DNA from 4 places in the Candidatus Brocadia sinica JPN1 genome. Region 1 is predicted to be linked to each of the others. Evidence: riboswitches for the same ligand, from Rfam matches in the RefSeq annotation. Region 1 holds a riboswitch; each other region holds the start of a gene.
What was found. Region 1 has a riboswitch for cyclic di-GMP ahead of BROSI_RS03570 (PqqD family protein). Riboswitches for the same ligand answer to the same signal wherever they lie in the genome.

Region 1 (2,202 bases):
TGATTCGTTTCCCAAGCCGCATGAAAAAAACTCTTTGGTCTCAGTTATTTTAAAGTTATTTCAATCGATTGGCCTTCCTTCCATATTTGATTGAATATCTTTGCATTCTTCAACGCATCCATTACCTGTTTTTCAATCCACATAACTACATCACTATAACCGCAGCTAAAACATCTTACCATCCATGGAACTTTCATCGTTTTTACCATTACTGAAACAGCTTCACCATCACAATTCGGACATTTGGTTGAAGAAATGACTGCCTTATATTTTTCCCCGATTTCTTTATTCGAAAAATGTTCTGACATTTTTATACTCCTAGAGAAGGATTTGCATATCAAATCGCTGTACTACACAACAAAACCTATCACTGAAAAGTTTCCGGCTGTCTATTTTTCTGAGCTTTTCATGTAAGTCTGAATCCTCAATGGTCTTTTCGGCAATAATCATGGTGGGCGCTACTGGATTCGAACCCCTGATCCCTTGCGCGCGAATTAATAAAAACCAGTTTAGCCGTTTTTAGGTTTAGTTTCAAGTAATTTGTTTTGTCTGACGGATAAGCAAAACCGGGAAAGGCTATTTTAAGCCAGTTTCCGGCTATTTTGTGATCTTGTGTTCACATCTTGTTCACACCCTTAAACGGATGTTCGCCTCAAGGCATTTCTCCATACATCTCGATTTTGTTCTTGACATACAACGATATTCGTGTTATGGTACGCCGGAAATTGGTGAAAAATATACGATAAAGGCAAACCCTGAGTGATCAGGGGACGCAAAGTAACAGGATCTCTGGTATACCCGGCGAACTAGCGAACAGACAGACAGCCTTACTGCCGAAGATGTTTGGAAAAAATCTTTGCAGTAAGGCTTTTTTGTTTGGTTTTCCACTCTATACTCATCTGCGCCCAAAATGGAAATTTACAACATATGAACACAACGAAACCTCTTCGTAAACCAGGCATTATTGTACAGGATATTGGACATGAGACCTTGCTGTACAATGTCCGGGGAAAGGCGGTGCATATCCTTAATCCCACCGCAAGACTTATCTGGGAACTGTGTGATGGTGTGCATACGGTAGCGGAGATAGAGCAGGCGATCAGATCGAAATTTTCTATGGTCAGTGAACATGCTGTGTCAGGAGATATTCAAAGAACATTGGAGGTCTTCGCAAGCAAAGGTGTGTTGGAGAATAAGGCATGAGGTTATCGTCCATGGTAAATACCGAAAACAATAAGGCCCGTGCCGCAACTCCTGAGGTGTACTTTTACATCTTAGAGTATAAGTGTGTCATGACACACTTATGTGTAGGCACACTTGTGTGACATGGCACGCTTTTTATCTATGTTGTTTGAATAATTCCATGGATGTTTGTTTTTGTCATTATGATCATAATTTATTTCAAAAAGAAGTCTTATAACTAAAAAGCTCATCAATACTCTTGCCTGTTTAAGTTTGGCCTTATTATTGCTAGTTAATTATTGAATACATCACGATAAAGGTAAACCTTGAGCGATCAGGGGGCGCAAAGTAAAGGGTCTTTACAAGCCGCTTAAACGGTTTAAACAGTTTAAACCGTTTACTGAAAGACAGCCTTACTGCCGAAGATGTTTGGAAAAAATCTTTGCAGTAAGGCTTTTTTGTTTGGTTTTAAGGGAAAATTTAGCATAGAACGAACCATACGTAAGCAGTCAATGGTCAGCTATCAGTGGTCAGTTTGCAACGAAAAGGCTGGCTGGTGGCTGAAGGCTCAGATTGATCGAGAGAATTTTTTATCATAGAAAGGAGTATACCATGGAAGACACAAAATTACCCGTGTACGAGGCGCCAGAAGTGATTACTTACACCGACGAGGAGATATTTGAGAAGCTGGGGCCTGCGCATACAGGCACACTTGGGGCAGATCGCGCGTTTTAGGAAGTTGGAGGAGCGTGGGTGTCTCTGGTGTGGTTTCGCCGCCATTGACACCCACCGCAAGGTTATGGCAATAGTTCTCCAGGTTGCAGAGAATGCGGAGAAAACAAATTAATGAAAAAAAGTATTGTCTTTTAATTGAGCGGAGGGGAATATGAGGCCAAAAAGTATGATTCTCGTGATTACCCTTGCAATTATTGGCGTATCGATGGCATTGAAGGGTAGTTTAATCGCTGGCTCCCTGACGTCGGTTGACATACAGAAAGGCACGGAGGCAATCGGGAAATT
Region 2 (2,202 bases), 600 kb from region 1:
TTCCATATCCATCCGAATGCCGTATGGTGCAATTTTGTATGGTTGGAGAGGCGTTGTCGCAGTTGATGTTGGAATTGTAAGTGTCTTCATATCCCCCATATTCTATCGTGCAATAGTCCAGAATCGTTGAGCCGTCAACCGTGCTGTTGAAAAAAACGATCCCCCGCCAATCACCGGGCGCTGGGGTTGATTCATTTGAAGTGAAAGTAATAGGGATGCCGCTTGTCCCGTTGGCAATCAAAGTAGCCGCGCTGTAATACCCGATGAAAAGGGCTGCCGTGCTATTAAATTTCACCAGAGACCCGGGATTTATCGTCAATATTGCGCCACTATATACATGGATGATGCCCGTTACATTAAAGTAAAGGTCTTGCAGAACCCAGGTACGGTTTGATGTTATACTTCCGTCCCGCACCTCAATGGCATCTGTCCCATTACCGCTCCCGGTATTGCCTGAAATATTGCTGTCGAGTATGCCGCAGTACAAACTTATAGGATAAACGCCATTGTTACTTAACGTGTTGTTTGTCAATGTGGGCGCTGAGTTATTATCACAATAGATTCCATATTCATCCGAATACCGTATGGTACAATTCTGGATGGTAGGCGAGGCGCTGTCGCAGTCGATGTTCGAATGGTGACTGTCATATCCCCCATATTCTACCGTGCAATAATCCATAATCGTTGAGCCATCAACCGTGCTGTTCCAAAAAACGATCCCCCGCCAGTCGTTAGGCGCAGGGGAACCTGTATTGGAAGTGAAGGTGATGGGAGCATCTTCTGTCCCTACCGCATTCAAAGTAGCCGCGCTGAAATACCCGATGTAAAGACCCGCCATACTATCAAACCTTACCTCACACCCTTTCTCTATCGTTAATGTTGCTCCGCTATACACATGTATGGTGGTCGTAACGATATGGGGATTGTCAGCGGCATACCACGTCTCATTGCTGGTAATATTACTGCTGTGGTTCAGCGCATAAGAAACCCCATTACTGGACAATGTTAGCAGACAGACCGCAAGCAAGAGCAGCCCTGCACTCAACAAAAACGACCTTGCACTCCGTTTGACAATATCCATAAATTTTTTTCTCCTTCCCCTCCGCAAATAAAATTGATATAAAGTGGCTTTTTGATGCTATAAAAACAAAAAAGCCTTACTGCAAAGATATTTTATAGCAAACACCTTCGGCAGTAAGGCTATCTTATGTGATGCGTATTTCCGTATACGCTATAAAGTTTTTATTTCTTTATTCCTATACTTCCTTATACAGGTAAAGACCCTTTCCTTTGCGTCCCCTGATCGCTCAGGGTTTGCCTTTATCGAACTGTTTTTTGATCATATTGAGCTTACTAGGCAGCTCACAGAGTATACATAACTTTAGAATTTGTCAACTGAAAAATAAACTTTTTTCAAAGTGGTGATAATGATTTCCTGTTACCCAGGTCAATGTATTTTTACAGATCCTTCCTCGTTGAGATTTCCCAGGATGTCGACAGTGACCGGTAAAAACAGTTTTACAATTTCAATATTCGTGAGCAGGTGTTGTGTAACCCTGGGTGTGGTAAATTGTGATGTCCCTTTTGTAAGGGCAAGGGGGATGATGAGTTGGTCTGCAAGATGCTCATCAATGACGCCCTTGGTTTCGAGGAAAGAGAAGAATTCATTACACGCCTCATCGGCAACAGTTTCTGCACGCTTACCGATGGCGCCTAAACTAAAATAGCAACACTGGCTGTGTTCAAATTTCCCCACCAGGAGTAACATTGTGCCCCTTCCAAGTGCAGGCGTTTCTCTCATCGATATTTCGTGAGGTATATTTTGTTCTAATAATTTTTTCTTTGCTTGTGTTTGCTGCCGGAAGGCAATATTTATATCCAGATTGCTTACAGCAGATATTCCCATTACCTGGATAAGCCTCCCTCTGTCCTCAATCCGTATTGGATGTTGCGGGCGTGCCGGATTTATGTTTATGAAAACCTCACCACCACCACGAGGATAATATCCCGCTCTTAGTGTCTCTATTTCTGCATCAAAACCAATTTTTTTAAGAAAGTATAACCACTGTTGCATGAGGTAATCTATACAGGGACTGTGGCTGACATGGGTACCGCCAATGATGGTGATTGAAGAAGGTTTATTCGCCAGACTGAGTGGGTAAAATATGGTTTGCAAAACGAGCGAAACAGAGCCCGCCGTTC
Region 3 (2,202 bases), 2.5 Mb from region 1:
ACTGTACTATTACTAGTCGCTCCGTTCCCGAGTTGTCCATAAGAGTTATCTCCCCATCCCCAAACCGTACCGTCTGATTTTGCAGCCAGACTGTGAGAACGCCCACGTTCAATGGCAATGACATTACTAAGATTCTTCACTTGTCCAGGTACTGTACTATTACCGGCGGTTCCATTACCCAATTGACCGGAATCATTTTGTCCCCATGCCCAGACCGTACCATCCGACTTTAGGGCAAGGCTGTGAAATCTTCCGCCAGCAAGGGCAGCAACATCGCTAAGATTGCTTACCTGTACGGGGGTAGCGCTATCATTGGTAGTTCCGTTACCCAATTGGCCAAAATCATTCCTTCCCCATCCCCAGACTGTGCCATCCGACTTTAGGGCAAGGCTGTGAAATCCTCCGCCAGCAAGGGCAGCAACATCGCTAAGATTGCTTACCTGTACGGGGGCAGCGCTATCATTGGTAGTTCCGTTACCCAATTGGCCAAAATCATTCCTTCCCCATCCCCAGACTGTGCCATCCGACCTCAGGGCAAGACCGTGAAATCCTCCGCCAGCAAGGGCAGCAGCATCGCTAAGATTGTTTACCTGTACGGGAACAGCGCTATCATTGGTAGTTCCGTTACCCAATTGGCCAAAATCATTCCTTCCCCATCCCCAGACCGTACCATCGAATTTTAGGGCTACACTGTAAGACCAACCACCAGCTATAGCGGTGATACCGTTAAAATTACCTGTCTTTCCCGGGACGGTATTTACCTGTATGGGAATTGTACTGTCGCTGGTGGTACCGTTACCTAATTGGCCAAAATCATTGCGTCCCCATGCCCAGACTGTACCGTCTGGTTTCAATACAAGACTATGATGTCCTCCCCCTGCTAGTTGGGGGACTACAGATGCCAATGAAGTATTGCTAGCGGTCAATACCAGTGAAAAGAAAATCGCTATGCACGAAAGAATGCTAAACTTGACCTGGATAGGGACAAAAGATATGTTTTTCATAACCTTTCTGCCTCCTTTCTGACGTTAAGGGGGTGGTTTTTGTAATAATGATTAGTCGACTTCACGTTTTCCATAAAAGATATGGCTACAGTATGCGAATGCTTTTTCATAAATATCTTTAGAACAATAAAGCCTTACTGCAAAGATACCATATAAAACATCTTCGGCAGTAAGGCTGTCTTATTTTTAGCCGCTTAAACGGTTTAAACCGTTCGACCGTTTAAACCATTTTTTAGCTAAGACCCTTTACTTTGCGTCCCCTGATTGCTCAGGGTTTACCTTTATCGCGATGTATTCTGTGACTCTATTTTTTTAAAAATAATACTATATAGCCTGAATGAAGGCAAAACTAAAAAAGTTTGAGGAATTATAGTTTTGTTAGCCGAAGAGAATATAATTACATCCACCCATTCTTACGGGAGACAACTTCATCGTGAACGCTCAGTCAAACAATTAAAGGGTGCATTCTTATTGCAAAGTTTCATTTTGGCTGAATAATTACATCGGTTCAATATAGCTATTAACTTTCAAGAAATCAATAGAAAATAAGGGGGTAGATGAACATTCCTTTTTTAAGCGCACAATATGCTCATATACTTTTGCAACAGACTTAGCCTTATATTTTCTTGACAGATCGCTGTTTGGTAACTATCTTGATGTTTATTGGTGAAATGGAGGTAGAATATGCGAATTGCTATTGGGTCTGATCATGCTGGATTCGAATTGAAGGAGTACCTGACTGCTTTTCTTCGCCGGCAGGGATATCACGTTGTAGATTTGGGCACATACAACAGGGACCCGGTAGACTATCCCGATTTTGCCGAGGCCGTTGGGTTAGCGATTCACAATGGCCAGGCAGATCGAGGTGTCCTGATTTGCTGCAGCGGTGTCGGCGCTTCAGTGGCAGCGACCAAGATACCTGGCATCCGTGCAGGGCTTTGTCATGATACGTATTCAGCTCACCAGGGTGTGGAACATGACGATATGAATATTCTGGTACTGGGCTCATGTGTTGCTGGGCTTGAGCTGGCAAAAGAACTCGTTCGGGTGTTCGTGGGAGCTGAATTTACCGGAGAAGAGCGCCACCGCCGAAGGCTGGAAAAGATCAAAGCGTTAGAAACTCGTTACAGCCACCTGACAGCACAATGTGAGAAGAGAGAATAGGAAAAAGTTTTTTTAATAATCGCAGGTTTCAATG
Region 4 (2,202 bases), 980 kb from region 1:
CAAAAATCAAATCTGGTCATTCTTTTAAAGCCCACGATTCTAATTAGGGAAGAGCAGGAGGCAAAATTTTTGAGCAAATAAAATAAAAAACCCAAAGGAACAGATTTACATTATAAAAAGAATTAGCAATTTTTCTTCAAACAGATCACTAAAAATGTGGAATCAGCCCTGGAGATGCAACCATGCACAAACTCTATAATACGAACACCCTTTTACTCGTTATTATTGTCTTACTACTCATAGTGCTGGTATTGAAAAACACGACAAATTATGTCGTTGCGCAAGGTGATGGGAACGCACGGCATGTTTTTGGTGTTGTGGGAGAGAAGCAAGGTAACAGACAGCCATTTTATCTTGTAGATACCGAAGAACAGACCATTATGATATATGAGTATTTCCAGGGAGGAGGTTTAGGACTTGTGGCTGCCCGAAATTACAAATATGACAAAAAATTACAAGAGCATGGAAGGCCTTATGGTATGTCTATTGAAGAGGTAAAGACAGAACTATTAAAAACACAAACAAAGTAACCCAGCGTAGCCGTAACAAAAAGAGTTACACGAGACTTACTAATAACTACAGAACAAAAACTTCCTCAAAAATAACTTTTTACACGAACACAACAAAAGCCTACCATTATAATTCCTGGATATGCTTGCTTCCTTTTGATGCGATTTGCAGCAATCTTGTCTTAATCTCTGCAAATGGGAAATTTTTACCTGGACAGGCGGTACATTTCTGATGCACCTCTTTATGCTGTAATATATTAGATGAAGCAATATTGTATTTTCTGGAAAGATATTGGATAAGTCTGACGAGCGAATCGAGTTGGTTTTCGGTTGGGGCTCCCCCGTTTTCAAAATCACCAACCAGACAAACCCCGATTGCTACACGATTACAATCCATATTCGCTGTATGGGCGCCATGAATTTGTTTTTTCCAGCGCTCACCAACCTCAATTTCACCATCTCCTGAAACAGATCCGTTCCCAATCACAAAATGGTAAGCGAGGCCATGCTGCCATTTTCTGTTTTTCCGGTGGTAATGGTCAAATCGGGCGGCATTACCTTTTGCCGTGGCGCTGTGATGTATAACGATATACTCCCATGGTCTTCCATTTGTATTGATGCGACAGAGTTTTTCGAGATCTTGCACATAGGAGGAACTTCCAAGGCCTTCCGGTCTTTTCGTTCTTTCAATCTTTACACTGGTAAAAAAGGGTGTAGAAACACACAAGCCCGATGCAACCAGTATCATAATGAGCGAAAGGCATTGAACCATCCTCTCGCCCTGGTGCATGATTCTATTCCTAAAATAGATCTTCGAGTTTCGCGACAATAAGGATACTATTTTTCTATGCATAGAATGCCGCCTTAACTTAAAGTTTTTAGAAATAAAAAAAGCCTTGCTGTGAAAATATTCATTCCCGAACATCTTCGGCAGTAAGGCTATCTTTAAAAGTTAAAGCTTCCTCTATGGTACGCGTCTCTTTTATTATCTCAGGTGAACCCCGCATGAACCTATTAAAGACCCTTTCCTTTGCGTCCCCCGATCACTCGGAGTTTGCCTTTATCGTTGTTATATTATAAATGTAATTTTTTCATTGTCAATAAATAATTTCTGGTTTCTAAGCGCCGAATTGGGAACCCACTTACCGAAGAAACCCTGTTCATGAAAATCTTATGAAAGAACACAGATAACCATTGGCTACTTATTTTTTAGCTTGCTGATGAATTCCGTTATTTCTTTTGCCATGGATTGCCGAGAGTCTAATCTGAGTGTTTCGTTCAGGTGGAATAATGCGCTGGAAGGGTTGTTTAAGTAATTTGCATAAATAACGCCGAGTAGTTTATGTGCTAACGGGTTATTCGGCTGATAGTGAACCGATTGGTGAAGAGAATCTACCGATTCACTGTATTGTCCTTTCCGGTAAAAGGCATTTCCAAGATAATAGTATATCTCTCCATCGGCGGGATTGTATTTTACTGCCTCTTTAAACTCAGAAATGGCTTCATCCACAAGATTTTTTGACATATAAGCATTTCCCAGGTTACAGTGGGCATTGCTATCTACAGGATTACATTTTAAGGCCAACTGAAGTTCAGCAATCGCGTTATCTGTTGATCCCTTCGTCAAATATATCCCCGCTAAATTATTATGCACATCCGCATTGTCAAATCCCCGTGCAACTGCCTCATTCAG

Region 2: another riboswitch for cyclic di-GMP. It lies ahead of BROSI_RS00795 (right-handed parallel beta-helix repeat-containing protein); the one in region 1 lies ahead of BROSI_RS03570 (PqqD family protein).
Region 3: another riboswitch for cyclic di-GMP. It lies ahead of BROSI_RS19255 (RCC1 domain-containing protein); the one in region 1 lies ahead of BROSI_RS03570 (PqqD family protein).
Region 4: another riboswitch for cyclic di-GMP. It lies ahead of BROSI_RS07885 (peptidoglycan recognition protein family protein); the one in region 1 lies ahead of BROSI_RS03570 (PqqD family protein).

The regions. Positions count from the first base shown of each region.
Region 1 is NZ_BAFN01000001.1:791,667-793,868, forward strand. It holds gene BROSI_RS03565 (hypothetical protein) at 45-308, opposite strand; cyclic di-GMP riboswitch class I at 738-838, shown strand; gene BROSI_RS03570 (PqqD family protein) at 928-1,203, shown strand; cyclic di-GMP riboswitch class I at 1,491-1,606, shown strand; gene BROSI_RS20960 (hypothetical protein) at 1,795-1,917, shown strand; gene BROSI_RS03575 (hypothetical protein) at 2,069-2,202, shown strand, end outside.
Region 2 is NZ_BAFN01000001.1:188,888-191,089, reverse strand. It holds gene BROSI_RS00795 (right-handed parallel beta-helix repeat-containing protein) at 1-1,081, opposite strand, end outside; cyclic di-GMP riboswitch class I at 1,188-1,329, opposite strand; gene rtcA (RNA 3'-terminal phosphate cyclase) at 1,448-2,202, opposite strand, start outside.
Region 3 is NZ_BAFN01000001.1:3,334,766-3,336,967, reverse strand. It holds gene BROSI_RS19255 (RCC1 domain-containing protein) at 1-1,004, opposite strand, end outside; cyclic di-GMP riboswitch class I at 1,167-1,294, opposite strand; gene rpiB (ribose 5-phosphate isomerase B) at 1,689-2,168, shown strand.
Region 4 is NZ_BAFN01000001.1:1,775,253-1,777,454, reverse strand. It holds gene BROSI_RS07895 (hypothetical protein) at 1-81, shown strand, start outside; gene BROSI_RS07890 (hypothetical protein) at 183-530, shown strand; gene BROSI_RS07885 (peptidoglycan recognition protein family protein) at 637-1,362, opposite strand; cyclic di-GMP riboswitch class I at 1,436-1,578, opposite strand; gene BROSI_RS07880 (tetratricopeptide repeat protein) at 1,708-2,202, opposite strand, start outside.